Regions from separate parts of the Roseobacter cerffii genome, predicted to be linked through region 1. Evidence: riboswitches for the same ligand, from Rfam matches in the RefSeq annotation. Region 1 holds a riboswitch; the other holds the start of a gene.
The links. Region 1 has a riboswitch for thiamine pyrophosphate ahead of ACVC7O_RS20100 (thiamine ABC transporter substrate-binding protein). Riboswitches for the same ligand answer to the same signal wherever they lie in the genome.
Positions count from the first base shown of each region.

Region 1 (7,213 bases):
CATGGACATGACCTTTGGCGCCGAAGTGAAATACGTCAAGGCGCCAACTGAGGATCAGGGGATCAACCTGCCCCCCAGCATGGGTCTGCAGTTCTTTGGCCTTGTCGATATCGACGCGCAAACTCAACAGATGACGGTCCGCCTGATGGACCGCGCAGATACCGAGCTTTACACGGTGACGCTGGACCCGAAAGGCACCAGCATCTAATCAGTCAAGGTCCAGATCGGACCTGTCATAGACATGCCGTCCATCCTCGGACGGCATGTCGCGTTTCAGGGCCCAGTATTTGCGCACGTCGTCCATCCCCTTCTCCGGATTGTCCGCCAAAAAATCGCGCGTGTACTGGTTGAACTGGTTGTGATGCGCGATCTGGGACTGAAAGCCGGGCTGTGCTTCCTCGGCTTTCAGGCGGTGATATTCGGCGACCGCGTCCGCGAGGGTCTTGCCGGCATTCGCCTTCATCCAGGCCATGAAGGCGATGTTGAACTTGAAGCTGTCGCCCGCATGCGCCTTGAAGAACCGGCGCACGTTTTGCGTGTTGCGGTAGCTGTCGGTGATCACCGTCTCGGGCGTGAGCGCGGCGCTGTGCCAGTCGAATTTCGAGCGCGGTGCCGTGCGGATGTCGCCCGGCCATTGAGTTTCGCCGGTGTCGAGGTGATGCGCGAGGCGGTCGAGGATCGTGAACTTGCCACCCGTGGCGCGGACGCCAACCGCCTTGGCCTGTGCCTCCAGTTCGGATTTCAGCCAATACCAGCGGCGCAGCTCGGCGCTGGTGGTGATGCTGGCGATCTCGGGGCGACCTTCGCGGTTTTTCGGCATCAACAGTCCTCTCTCTGCCTCCAAGACAGCCGCTAGAAATCCACCCCGCGTTGGGCCTTGATGCCGGACTGGTAAGGGTGCTTAACCTCGGTCATCTCGGTGACCAAGTCAGCGTAGTCCATCAGCTCGGGCTTGGCGTCGCGGCCGGTGAGGATCACGCCGGTGCGGTCGTCGCGGGCCTTGAGGCTGTCAATGACGGCGTGGATGTCGAGGTATTCGTAGCGCAGGGCGATGTTGATCTCATCGAGCACCACGAGGTCATAATCGCCGCTCTGCATCATCTCCACACCCTTCGCAAAGGCGGCATCGGCGGCAGCGATGTCGCGGTCGCGGTCCTGCGTGTCCCAGGTGAAGCCTTCGCCCATGGTGTGCCAGGTGACGTCCCCAAGTTGGTCGAAAAAGCGTTTCTCCCCGGTGATCCACTTGCCCTTGATGAACTGCACGACGCCGACCTTTTGCTTCCAGCCGAGCGCGCGGATGACGACGCCGAAGGCGCTGGAGGATTTGCCCTTGCCCTTGCCGGTGTGCACCAGCACGAGGCCGCGCCCGGGGTCTTCGGCCTCGGCCACCTTGGCGCGGTGCTTGGCCTGCACCTTTTTCATCTCTTCCTTGTGGGTGTCTGCGTCGCTCATCTCATGTCCCCTCACGGTGTGCCCGGGGGCGATTGATTGGGCTTTGATTTGCTGCGGTCAACCCCCAATTGGTGCTCGCGCCAGATGATCAGGATGCCGCCGGCGATGACCAGACTGGCGCCTAGGATGATCGGGCCGGTGGGCAGTTCGTTGAAGGCGAGATAGCCGATCAGCGCGGCGAAGATCATCGAGGCGTAGTCGAAGGGCGCCAGCATCGACGCGCCGCCAAAGCGGTAGGAGGAGGTGACCATGATCTGTGCCACCCCGCCGATCAGCCCGGCGGTGATCAGCCAGAGGATCACGCTTTGTGCAGGCCAGACCCAGACGAAACCCGGGTGGTCGATGACCCAGCCGAGGGGCGCGGAGAGCAGTGCAAGGCAGCTGGCAGTGACAGAGAAATAGAAGACGATGGCGGCGGTGTGGTCGGTCTGTACCAGGCGGCGCACATGGATCTGCACCAGCGCGCGCAGGATCGAGGCAATGAGCGTCATCAGGGCCCCAAGGGCAGCTGCCCGCGAGATGTCATCGGCGCCGAGGCTGAGGCGGGGGGCGATCACGATCATGACCCCGACCAAACCAAGCGCCACAGCTGAAATCCGAATGAGTCGAATGCGTTCGCCCAGAAAGATCGCCGCAAAGATCACGGCAAAGAGCGGTGTCGCGTAGCCGATGGCCGTGACCTCCGGCAGCGGCAGCAGACCGAGGCCTGCACAGGTCAGCGCCATCGCCGAGGTGCCGAAGACCCCGCGCCAGACGTGGCCCATGAGGTTCGACGGGATCAGCCCATCGCGCAGCTGCCCGCGCTGTGCAAGCCAGAGCGCGATGATCGGGATGGCAAAGAGCGAGCGGAAGAAGACGGCCTGACCGGGCGGGACGTGGGGCGAAACGCCCTTGATGATCGCGGCCATGACCATGAACAGAAAGACCGCGCAGAGCTTGAGAGCAATTGCGCGGCCCGGTCGGTGTTCCGTGAGGTCTTGGGCCATGGCTCTCTCTTGCGCCTGCGAGCGGCAAAGATCAAGCGGATGGATCAGCCCAGTTTGGCGACACCCAAAGGCACGGAGAATTTCAGGCACCAGATATAGATTTCGTTGAAATCATCGACATTGATCGAGGCTGGTACCGTGTAGACCTGCTTGCCGTTGAGCATTTTCAACTCACCCAGATCGCCAGCGGGCACGTAGGCGCCATCCTTGCCGAACGCCACGCGGGGGTCAGGTGCGCCGTCGAGCGAGAAGTCGTCTTCGAGTGTGACGGTAGCGGTGCCGTCGGCGTGTTTCACGATTGTAACGCCGCCGGTGGTGATGTGGTCACTCTTGCCGATGAAGGTGCCGCGGGTGTCGTTGCCGGCCAGGGCGCCGACGCTGGCGAGCGTGGTCAGGGCGATGACGAGGAGGGCGGAGAAGAAGTGTTTCATGAGTTCGGCTTTCCTTGCTGTCTTGGGGACGTAGGCCAAACCTACAATTAGGAACCAAACGGTACAATACACGTCTGCGTGAATTGTGTAACAAGCGGTTCCGAACTATATTAGCCATCGGAAACAGGAGACCGCCATGGCCCGCCCAAGAGAGTTCGACACCGATGACGCCATCCGAAACGCCATGGGCGTATTCTGGGAAAAGGGGTATCAGGAGGCCTCACTACCGGACCTTCTGGAGGGCATGGGGTTGACCCGGGGCAGCCTTTACAAGGCATTCAAGGACAAGAAGACGCTCTTTCTACTGGTGCTGGAGCATTACGAGGATGCGGCCGTGGGGGCCGCGCAGGCGCGGCTGTCCGACCAGGAGATCAAGGATGGGCGTGACCGTATCTTGGGCCTGTTCGAGGCATCGGCCAAGGCGGCCACAGACGGCGATCATCGCGGGTGCCTGCTCTGTACGGCGGCGGCGGGGTTCGAGATGTCAGACCCCGAGATCGCCGCCGCCGTGCAGCAGGGGCTCGAGGGCATTCGCACGGGCTTGGAAACCGCACTCCGCGCCTCTCCGGTGCATCATAAGCTAGATGCGCCCGCCATCCGCGCTTTGGCAAATGTGCTGTTGACCCAATACATCGGCCTGCGCGTTCTAGCCCGGTCGCAGCTGCCCCTCGGGGCGGTCGAGCACAGCGTCGATGGCGTCGCGCATCTGCTGGAATCGCATGCGCTCTAGCCGATGTGCCCTTGGTTCTGGCCGACCTGACCGCGATGCAAGAGAAGGTGATCGAGCAGTACGCAAGCCATCATCGCCTCTCCCACAGGGACCGCACGGATGCCCACGCAAGGGTCATGACGGCCCTTGGTGATGATCTCCGTCTCTTCGCCACTTTTGGTAATCGTGCGCCGGGTGGTCAGGATGCTCGACGTCGGTTTGACCGCAAAGCGTACCACGATGTCCTGCCCGGTGCTGATCCCTCCGAGGATACCGCCCGCATGGTTCGAGGAGTAAACCGGTCCTTCCGACCCCATGGTGATCTCATCGGCATTGAGCTCTCCGGTCAGCATCGCCGCTGACATGCCCTCGCCGATCTCCACACCTTTCACCGCGTTGATGCTCATCATGGCCGCTGCGAGGTCCGTGTCGAGCTTACCGTAGACCGGCGCGCCCAGGCCTGCAGGCACGCCGCGCGCCACCACTTCGATCACCGCACCGACGGAGCTGCCCGATTTGCGCAGGCTGTCGAGATAGGCCGCCCAGTCCTCCGCCGCTTGCGCGTCCGGCACCCAGAAGGGGTTGCGGGCGATCTCGTCCCAATCGAACCGGTCGCGGTCGATCTTGTGCGGCCCCATCTGAACCATGTAGCCGGTGATCTCCACCCCCGCCACAAGCGCGCCGATGGCAGCGCGCGCGAGCCCGCCAGCGGCCACACGCGCCGCGGTTTCTCGCGCGCTTGACCGACCACCGCCGCGATAATCACGCACCCCATATTTCTGGAAATAGGTGATATCCGCGTGGCCCGGCCGGAACTTGTCCTTGATATCGCCGTAGTCCTTCGAGCGCTGGTCGGTGTTCTCGATCATCAGCTGCACCGGGGTGCCTGTCGTCACCCCTTCGAAAGTACCGGAGAGGATCTTCACCTCATCCGCTTCCCGCCGCTGGGTGGTGTATTTGTTCTGACCCGGCTTGCGCTTGTCCATCCATTGCCGAAGCATCGCCTCATTGATCGCAACGCCCGGCGGGCAGCCGTCGACCGTCGCGCCCAGGGCAGGCCCGTGGCTTTCGCCCCAGGTGGTCACACGGAAGAGATGGCCAAAACTATTGATCGACATCGTTTGCTCCTTTGACCCGCGTGCTTAGCGGTGCGCGCGGATCGCCTCAAGAGCTTATCGCTTGCCAATCCCGCAGGCCCGCTTTACCTCTGGTCGCACCTCGGGGGGCCAATCCGGCTGAGATGCGCGAGCGCGCGGACCCGTAGAACCTGAACCGGTTAAGACCGGCGGAGGGAAGGTGAGCTGATCATCCTTTCATCCGTTCGTCGCATTTGAAAGGATTGATCATGCGGAGAACTCTTCTTGCAACCACGCTGCTGCTGGCCTCTCAGGCAGGCGCCGAAACGCCGGTGCTGACTGTCTACGCGGGCGACTACTTCACCTCGGAATGGGGTCCAGGCCCAAAGATCGAGGCGGGCTTTGAGGCGACCTGCGATTGCGATCTGCAATTCTCCACGGGCGATCTGCTGCCGCGGCTGCTGCTGGAAGGGGAGCGGACAAAGGCGGATGTGGTGATCGGCCTGACCTCCGATGTGACGGCCAAGGCCCGCGCCACCGGCCTCTTTGCACCGCACGGGCAGGACAATTCCGCCCTGACGCTACCGATTGACTGGACCGATGACATCTTCCTGCCGTTCAACTACGGCCACACCGCCTTCATCTACAATGAGACCACGATGGACGCGCCGCCTGCGAGCTTTGACGCGCTCCTGGAGATGGACGACGGTGTAAAACTCGTCATCCAGGATCCACGCACTTCGATTTCCGGGCTGGCGCTGGTGCTCTGGGTCGAGGCGGTCTATGGCGAGAAGTCGTCCGAGGTCTGGCAAAAGCTCGCCCCGAAAATCCTGACCGTGACCAAGGACTGGTCGGCCAGCTATGGCATGTTCACCGATGGTGAGGTCGACATGGTGCTCAGCTACACCACCTCGCCTGCCTATCATATGTTTGCCGAAGAGGATTTCACCAAGAAGGCGGCGATCTTCCCGGAAGGACACTATTTCATGGTCGAAACCGTGGGCAAGGTTGCCGGGACCGATCAGCCTGAACTGGCCGATGCCTTCATGGCCTATGTTCTGAGCGCGGACTTCCAGCAGATGATCCCGACCGCCAACTGGTCCCTGCCCTCGGCGCTGCCGGAGGATCAGTGGCCCGAGGGCTGGGCGCAACTACCGCTGCCGGAAAAGGTTCTGTTCTACTCCGAGGATGAAGCAGAAGCCCGCAAGGATCAGGCCATCGAGACATGGCGCAGCGCGCTCAGCCAATAATCGGCACTGCAGGACTCGCAGCAGGCGGCTTTGTCGTTGCGGCGGTGCTGCTGTCGTTCGTTGGCCTTGGCCTGCGGGCCGAAGTGGGGCGCGGCATTGGCCCCGCCGAATGGGCGGCCATCCGGTTCACGTTGGTGCAGGCCGCCCTGTCGGCGCTCTTGTCGGTGGCCTTCGCAATCCCACTGGCGCGGGCGCTGGCGCGGCGGCGGTTCCCCGGGCGTGGCGTTCTGATCACGCTCCTGGGCGCGCCTTTCATCCTGCCGGTCATTGTGGCCGTGCTCGGGTTGTTGACCGTTTTTGGTCGGACCGGCTGGCTCAACACCGGGCTTGACGCGGTCGGTCTGCCGACACTGTCGATCTACGGTCTACATGGGGTTGTTCTGGCGCATGTCTTCTTCAACCTACCGCTCGCCACGCGGCTCCTGCTGCAAGGCTGGCAAAGCATCCCTGCAGAGCGTTTCCGCCTCGCCGCACAGCTGGACCTGCCGCCACGCATGGTCTTCCGCACGCTGGAGTGGCCGCTTCTGAAACAGCTGGCGCCCGGGGCGGCGGCGCTTGTCTTTGTGATTTGCCTGACCAGTTTCGCCGTTGCTCTGACCCTCGGCGGAGGGCCTCGGGCCACCACTATCGAGTTGGCCATCTATCAAGCCTTCCGCTTTGATTTCGACCTTGCGCGCGCCTCCCTGCTGTCGGTCATCCAGCTCGGCCTGGCGGGCGGAGCGGCGCTGATCGCGCTTTGGGTCATCCCCAACCTCCCGCTGAACGGGGGCCTCGACCGGGCCCTGCGCCGCTGGGATGCGCGCAGCGGGGCGCAGGCGTGGCTGGATGCTTTCGTGATCGCACTGGGAAGCGGATTTCTGCTGCTCCCGCTCTTCGCCATCCTGCTCGCCGGGCTGCAAGGCCTGCCGTTGATGCCCGCCGGGGTCTGGATCACTGCGGGCAATTCACTCTGGGTGGCGTTGCTCAGCATTGTTGTGCTGCTCTTGATCGCCGTACCGATGGCCGGTTGGATCGGCACACGCCGTCGCGGCAGCGCCGAGGCCATCGGGCTCATCGGTCTCTCGGCCTCGCCCCTGATGATCGGCACCGGCTGGTTCATCCTGATTAACCCGATTGCCGACCCGGTGCCGCTGGCCTTGCCGGTGACAGCACTGATCAACGCGCTGATGGCGCTGCCTTTCGCGCTGCGCATCCTGGTCCCGCCCTTGCGTGATGTCCTCGCCAGCTATGATCGGCTTTCACGGTCGCTTGGGCTGCGGGGCTGGGCCGCATGGCGCTGGCTGGTTCTGCCGCGCCTGCGCGCACAGAT
Region 1 is NZ_CM135757.1:4,118,295-4,125,507, forward strand. It holds gene ACVC7O_RS20065 (alkaline phosphatase D family protein) at 1-208, shown strand, start outside; gene ACVC7O_RS20070 (DUF6434 domain-containing protein) at 209-820, opposite strand; gene cobO (cob(I)yrinic acid a,c-diamide adenosyltransferase) at 853-1,452, opposite strand; gene ACVC7O_RS20080 (DMT family transporter) at 1,464-2,438, opposite strand; gene ACVC7O_RS20085 (DM13 domain-containing protein) at 2,483-2,869, opposite strand; gene ACVC7O_RS20090 (TetR/AcrR family transcriptional regulator) at 3,006-3,599, shown strand; gene aroC (chorismate synthase) at 3,596-4,696, opposite strand; TPP riboswitch at 4,788-4,889, shown strand; gene ACVC7O_RS20100 (thiamine ABC transporter substrate-binding protein) at 4,924-5,904, shown strand; gene ACVC7O_RS20105 (thiamine/thiamine pyrophosphate ABC transporter permease ThiP) at 5,880-7,213, shown strand, end outside.

Region 2 (7,213 bases), 1.2 Mb from region 1:
TTGGGATTGTAGCTGCCGTTGCATGGCTGGTTCTGAGTGCATCGCAGTCTGACAACGACGCTGCACCAGCTGCGGTTCAGCCAAAGCAATACACAGAGCTTTTTCGCACCCGCAATCTCTGGGTGACGTTCCTCTATGTCTTCTGCACATACGGAGCCATCACTTATTACCTCTTCCGATTGCCGGTTTGGCTCTCCGAAAACGATGTTGAGGCGACGAGCGTTGGCCTGGTGCTGTCGATCATGTGGCTGACCTTCTCTGGTTTGAGCACCCTGTTGCGGAATCTGGTCGATAGTCCTCGCCTCCGGGTCATTATGATCGCCGCGCCGCTCCTCATTGTTGCGGGATTTCCCCTGTCTTACTTTGGCGACAGCTTCTTTTTGCTTGTGCTGTCTTCGGTGCTCGTAGGCTCAGGTTTGGCTTGCAGCAACGCACCTTCGACGCAGTTGATCCTAAAGTTTGCGCCTAAGGGCATGAGCGCTGTATCGACCAGCCTTGACATCACCTTCGCGCGCTTGGGCGGAATTGCAGCCGTCGCTCTCTTCGCCGAGACCGAATTCTCTTACGCTGCCGCGGCGATAGGTTTTGCATGCTTGGCGGCGGCCGCGTGTGCGCTTGTGGCCAACAAGGGTTTGGCGATCAACGGATGATTTCGCAGTAACCGTGGGGCCGTAGCTTCGCGGGCGCGTCGCTGCAGATCGGCGAAGAGCAGTCTTAAAACAGATGCTTTTGACCCGCCATCGTGGGAGGGGTTACGGCTGACCAAGTCCGCATTTGTCAGCGAATGGATCCCAGGTTGGGTCCCGGTGCCAGTCGTACTCCGATCCGGTTGCCATCCATTCCGCGGCCTCTTCATCGAGTACATGCGAAATGGCCGCGAGCGCCATATCCATCCCTGCAGAGACGCCCGAGGATGTGAAGAACTTGCCATCGTGGACCCACCGCGCCTTCTCAACCCAGTTCACACGCGGCGCCAGCGGCACGGTGTCCCTGAAATCAATCTTGTTGGTCGTTGCGCGGCGACCGTCGAGCATGCCGGTCAAAGCCAACAGGATGCTCCCTGTACAGACTGTCATAACATGATCGGCTTCGCGCGCCGTCTCGACGATCCAAGTCATGGCCGCGGGGCGCTTTGCGACATCAAGCGCACTGTCGCCGCCGGGGATCAACAGGAGATCGTAATTGGTGCCGTCGCGGATAGTTGCATCCGGGAGGATGCGTTGACCATGGCGTGTGGCGACGGGGTCGTCGGTCTCCGCCACTAGCTTCAATGAGATACGTTCTGCAAATCCCCCTAAGAACTCTACCGGCCCAAAGAGGTCCAGCGTTTGGACTCCCGGAAACACAAAGACTGCAAGTGATTTCATAAGGGATACCTCCAGCGATTTGCGCCGCACTGTCGTGCGGGTTGGCCTAGACTACGTCGATTTGCTTTGGCACAAATGCCAATATGAACACATTTTCTGCCAATCTTCAGGACCGACCGTCTGCCGGCGAGCATCCAGTCCACCAGATCGTCTTTGTGGTTTATCCGGATATCGCGCTTCTGGATCTTGCAGGCCCGCTGCAGGTGTTCGTTTGGGCGCGGAACAAGGACACCGGCGCACTTGGGTATCGTGCCAGCATCGTGTCGAGTGAGGGCGGGCGGATTCCCACGGACACGCTGCTTTCGGTGGAGACTGACCCCATCGACGATTGGGCGGGACGGCACATCGACACTTTGCTGGTGGTCGGTGGCGATGGCGTCTACGAGGCGGCAGAAAACACGGGCTTCGTGACGAAGATAGCCGATCTGGCAGCGCGGGCGGATCGTGTGGCGTCTGTGTGTTCCGGAGCGTTCCTGCTGGCGTCGGCTGGCGTGCTGAGAGGCCGCAGGGCCGCAACTCATTGGGAAGACGCCGACCGCCTTCAGGCCTCTTTTCCGGACACATGTGTGGACATCGACCCGATCTACGTCAAAGACGATCACGTATGGACATCAGCGGGTGTTACAGCTGGCACGGATATGGCGTTGGCCATCGTCGCAGAGGACCTCGGCCAAGAGGTTGCGCTTGATCGCGCCAAAGCGCTGGTCACCTATATGGTGCGGCCCGGTGGGCAATCGCAGTTCAGCCCGGCGCTTGAGCGGCAACGACTTGATCAATCGAACACGTTCGAGAGGCTGCACAATTGGATCGGTGAGAACCTGGCGCGTGACTTGCGGGTTGAAGAGCTGGCCGAACGGGAGAACATGAGCCTTCGCAGCTTTCATCGTCAATACCAGGCCACGATGGGCCTTACTCCGGCGAAGGCCGTCGAGAAGATGCGAACGGAAGCCGCGCGGGACATGCTGGAGTCGACCAGGTTGAGCATGAAGACAATCGCGGTGCGATGCGGTTTCAAAGACGAGGCGCGGATGCGCTGTGCATTTGTCCGGTCATTGGGTGTATCGCCGAGTGCCTATCGGCGCCGATTCCAGATCGTGGTGTGAGGGGTTAAGCAGCCCGCATTTGTAGCAATCAGGCCAGACCAGTTTGTGATCGTGGCGCGCCACGGCACCATCCGATTTTGCCCTTGGGGGCGCCTTCGACGTCCGAGCATCCAGCCGATGTCCTGTCGGTCTGTCCTCAAGGTGCCTCGCACGACCCTGTCCCGTTTTCGCCGCGTAACTGGTCAGCTGATCCAGCCGGTCGCCAATCTGGGCTCCCAGTGGGCGTGATCGGCTGCCTTCGCGGCCTCGATCATGCGTTGCGGATCATAGGCGATATGCCGGAATGTACTCATCCAGCCATGATCCGTCCTCTCGACAAGTGCGTAACACGCAGCAGCTGTTCCGGTCTGCACGATATGCTCCACAGGATCGTTGTCGGTGTAGGCCGGGCATCCCACGCTGCCGGGGTTCAAGACCACGCGCCCGTCAGGCAGATCGACCCGGCGGGGGAGATGCGTGTGACCACACAGGAAGAGCGTGGCGACAATCCCCTCTGCTTCTTTTGCGATCTCGTCCCGTGGTCTCAACAGAACGTCTCCGCTGGGTGAGACGCGCTCGGTCCAGTAGACGGTGTCGCTTCTCGGCGTTCCATGGCACGCAAAGATCTCCCCATCGACGGCGTGTGTAGCGGGCATCTGCCGAACCCAATCGAGGTGGTCGGCCTCCAGCTGATCGAAGGCGGCCGCCTCAATCGTATCCATGTGGTCGCGTGCTTGCTCGGTCAGCCAACGATCGTGGTTGCCCTTAAGAAGGATCATGTCTCTTGCCATCAAGAGGTCCGCTGTCTCCCGCGCAGCCATCGGGCCGCTGAGGTGATCGCCAAGATTGATGATGCTGTCGACACCATGGTCATCGATATCGCGCAGGACAGCGGTCAATGCATCCGCATTGCTGTGAATGTCTGCGATCACGGCAAATCGATGTTGATTAAACGCTGTCATTGTTTTTCCTAGGCTGTGGGGGGCTCACTGCCCTGAAGTTGCAGGTTTCCATGCTCGCAGGGTAGCTGCTGGTGCTTCACTCACAAATGCCAATCTGCGTGCGGAAACTGCCGAAGCATCAAGAAACTCATGAAGTGGGGTCATCCCTGCCAATGGCAATTCAGGGCGTCTGAGCGGACTACCCCAATGGACACGAGCGCTGGCTGGCTGAGACGCAGAAATCCATACTTCGATGCCTTCCGACCAAATCCTAAATCCGCGCCTCGGAACTCAGCCGACCAAGCATGACCGCGCTGAGGACAATCGTGGCGGAGCCGATGATGGCGGTGACACTCGGTATCACGCCAAACAGCGCAAAGTCATAGAGCGCTGCAAATACCAGAACGAAGTAGAACGCCGGCATCACGAGGCTCGCGGCACCACGTTTCATCGACTGAATGAACAGAGCCTGCCCCGAGACCATAACAACACCCAGCGAGATCAGAAGCATCCACTGCGCCCCGGTTGGGGTCGTCCAGACGAACGCGGCGACCGTCAGAGCGATAGTGGTTCCAATGAGGTTGTTGATGACGAGTATGCGCATGGCAGGCTCGGAGCCGGTCAGGCGTTTGATGAAGATGGCTTCCAGACCCATCAGGGCGGCGGCCAGCAAGGCAAAGAGACCCGCGGCCTGGAACGCATCGGTCCCGGGCCGCAGGATCAACATTGCGCCCGCAAGTGCAAAGACTGAGGCAAGCACCTTGCGTAGACCGATGTGCTCGTTGAGCATCAAGGCTGCCAGAGCCATAGTGACAATGGGGCTGAGGAAACTGATTGCGGTCGCATCGGCGACAGGCATTTTTGCAACCGCCGCGAACATGGCCGTGACGCCGGACCAGCCGCAGACTGACCTCATGAGATGCAAGGTCCAGTTCGTATGACTGAAGGTCGGGCGACTGGCAGGTAGGACACACAAGACGGCAAGAAGCGTGAGTGCTGCAAAGCAGAAGCGGCCCGCACTGATCTGCAGGGGATGCAGACCCGAGCCGTCGTCCAGTCCGACACCGAGCGATTTTCCGATGATCGAGGTCATGGCGACCAAAGCCGCTGCACCGATCATCGAAGGCACCGCAAGTGCTGCCGAGTTGAGCTTTTGGGGGCTGTTACTCAAGAGTGTCTCTGACTTTGCATGGTTTTGCGGATGGAGGATACGAGTTCGCGTGTTTTTTCTATCTCCATTAGCCAACCGGTGAGCGCAACCCATCTTCTGATGCGGCCTCACCAGGGGCATCAGAAAAACGATGGGAAGCGTTCGAGCGTCCGAATATGCCGGGTCGCATCTTTCGAGCTTGACCGCATTAGCCACAGGTTGGTCTGCTCACCACGCTACGGCCACTTCGGTGGCATTAGGCTGTTTCGGTTGCAGGGTCCTTCCGTGGCGGAACGTCCAGCGGCGTGGGTGGCTCAGGCCAGCCTGTCCGGTGGTACGCGCTGTGCCAAAACATCCATTCATGCCAGGAGGACTGGGTGAACGCGACCTGCATGGCGTTCCGGGTTGCATCGTCGGCATCGTCAGCCAGGGTATTGGTGAGATCGATCATCGCCTGCACCGAGGCTGCAAAGGCCTCACCGGCGTAGGTGTCGATCCAGGCGCGATAGGGGTTGTTCGCTACTGCTTCTGCGTGGATCGCAGTGCCGACCCGGTGGTAGATCCAGAAACAGGGCAGGAGTGCCGTGACCGCGACCGGGAAAGGCCCAATCGCTGCCGAACTGATCAGAAATGATACATAGTGGTCGCAGGCGCGCGATGGTGGCGTCGCGGCGAATGTCCCGGGTGAGACGCCAAAGCGCGCCATGTAGTCCCCGTGCAGCCTGCGTTCAACGGCGATGGCGCCCGCGGCTGATCCGGCAAGCTGAGCAATGGCGTCTGCTCCTGGGGCGCGGGACGCAGCCATCGCCAGCGCGCGCGCAAAACCTTCCAGGTAGTGCGCGTCCTGAATGATGTATCCTTGGAAGGTCTCGGATGGTAGGGTGCCCATCGCCAGTTCCGTGTTGAACGGCATGGTGCGTATGGTTTCTTGCAAATCCGCCGTTGCAGACCAGAGGGTATCAGTGAAGCTCATCTTTCCATCTCCTTGCGTGTGCACGTGGAGGAGATGGACAGGCCCGAGCAGCACCTGCGCACAACTTCCTCCGCCGGTATGAGCCGGTTCAGGTTCAAAGGGTGCGTCTCAACCCGGCCAATGCCGGATGCCCCTGTTGCAGGTCCGAAGGTCACAGCCTTCGCGGCAATTGTCAAACGACGATCAGGTGTCCGACCTTTGCGATGTTCCGGGGGCCATCTTTCTTCGCCGTCCCATCGCCATCTCAGAGAGGACTATGGAGCTGTCGCAGACGGTGGGATTTGAGATGGTGGATGACGAACTGGACGAGTGGTTGCACGACGAGTTCATCGGTCTGTCAACAACTGCCCCGTAATGCTGGCAGCTGCTTCGGATGCAGCGGCTGCATCGTGGCCCACGATGCCGGAACAGAATGAGGTTCCGGCGAAAACCTGGCATTCGACGAGCGAAGAACCCCTTTGCTTCATGGCCGAAAGCCACCTTTTGTGCAGATTCCGACGTGTTTGGAACCGCAAAGACATCATCGTCAGAACCGTTGCTATCTGCTGTCGCCTTCAAATGAGCAGGTAACGGGTCGCTCGCACGACAAGCGACGCCCCAACCTGAGCGAAAAGCACAGGAGTTTTTCTTTGTCTGTCCTTCATCGCCTCACCGGTGCTGCCTACGGCACTCATTTTGCCGATCAGATCGCACTTGTGTCGGTCCCTCTGGTTGCCGCTTTGGCCTTTGGTGCAACTCCGGAGGTCATCGGCATTCTGGTCGCCTGCCAGTCCATGGCCCATCTGCTTGGCTCAATTCCATTCGGCATTCTTGTCGATCAACAACAGCTTCGGTCCCTCGCGATTGCATCCGCCCTGACCTCCTTTGCGGGATTCGCCACCGCTGCATTGAGCATCTTGCTAGGCACGGTCATCTGGTTTGGCGTTGGGATCACAATTGCGGGCTTTGGCGTCGTCCTTTTCGGTCTGACGGCACTTTCGATTTTGCCTCGAACAGTCGCCGCGCCCGCGCTGGCTCAAGCGAATGCGGCGATCGAGATACCAAGAGCGCTATGCTCGTTCGCTGTCCCATTGGCCATCGGCCTGCTGATCGGCACTGCGCCGGGATGGATGATCTTTGCCTGCGCTTGCATTGGTTCTCTTTTTGCCTTGAGCCTGTCCCTGACGCTGCCGACGTTTGAGGTAAGGCCAAAACAGCAGGCCTCCGCCTTTTCGCGAGTTCTTGAGGGCGGGCAGTACGTGATCTCGCACCGGCTCCTACTGCCGATTGCACTTTGCGCGATCTTCTGGAACCTCGCCTTCGCGGCGTTGCTCGTGGTCCTCGTCCCTATTATCCGGGAGGTCTACCAGTTCGTACCGGGCGCATTCGGATTTGCCCTCTCGGCATTTGGATTGGCCGCTGTGATGGGCTCTTGGCTTGCAGGGCGACTGGCTCAACGCATTGCCCCATCCGTTATCCTTTTGTTCGGTCCCTGCAGTTCGGTCGTCGCAGCGGGCGGTCTGCTTCTGATTGGCGGCGACACTTACGAGGTGTGGCTTTACGCTTGCTTCTTTTTGCTCGGTTTTGGCCCAGCCATGTGGCTTGTCGTCCAAAATTCAGTTCGCCAGCTGGTCACGCCGCCCGCCATGCTTGGGCGGGTCAATGCGGTGATCCAAACGGCGATTTACGGGATCAGACCGTTGGGTGCGCTCGTTGGAGGG
Region 2 is NZ_CM135757.1:977,403-984,615, forward strand. It holds gene ACVC7O_RS04810 (MFS transporter) at 1-650, shown strand, start outside; gene ACVC7O_RS04815 (DJ-1/PfpI family protein) at 753-1,367, opposite strand; gene ACVC7O_RS04820 (GlxA family transcriptional regulator) at 1,451-2,470, shown strand; gene ACVC7O_RS04825 (metallophosphoesterase family protein) at 2,653-3,411, opposite strand; gene ACVC7O_RS04830 (DMT family transporter) at 3,662-4,561, opposite strand; gene ACVC7O_RS04835 (TenA family protein) at 4,797-5,513, opposite strand; TPP riboswitch at 5,562-5,658, opposite strand; gene ACVC7O_RS04840 (MFS transporter) at 5,999-7,213, shown strand, end outside.
Region 2: it holds a riboswitch for thiamine pyrophosphate, as region 1 does, so the genes downstream of both, ACVC7O_RS04835 (TenA family protein) here and ACVC7O_RS20100 (thiamine ABC transporter substrate-binding protein) in region 1, are expected to answer to the same signal.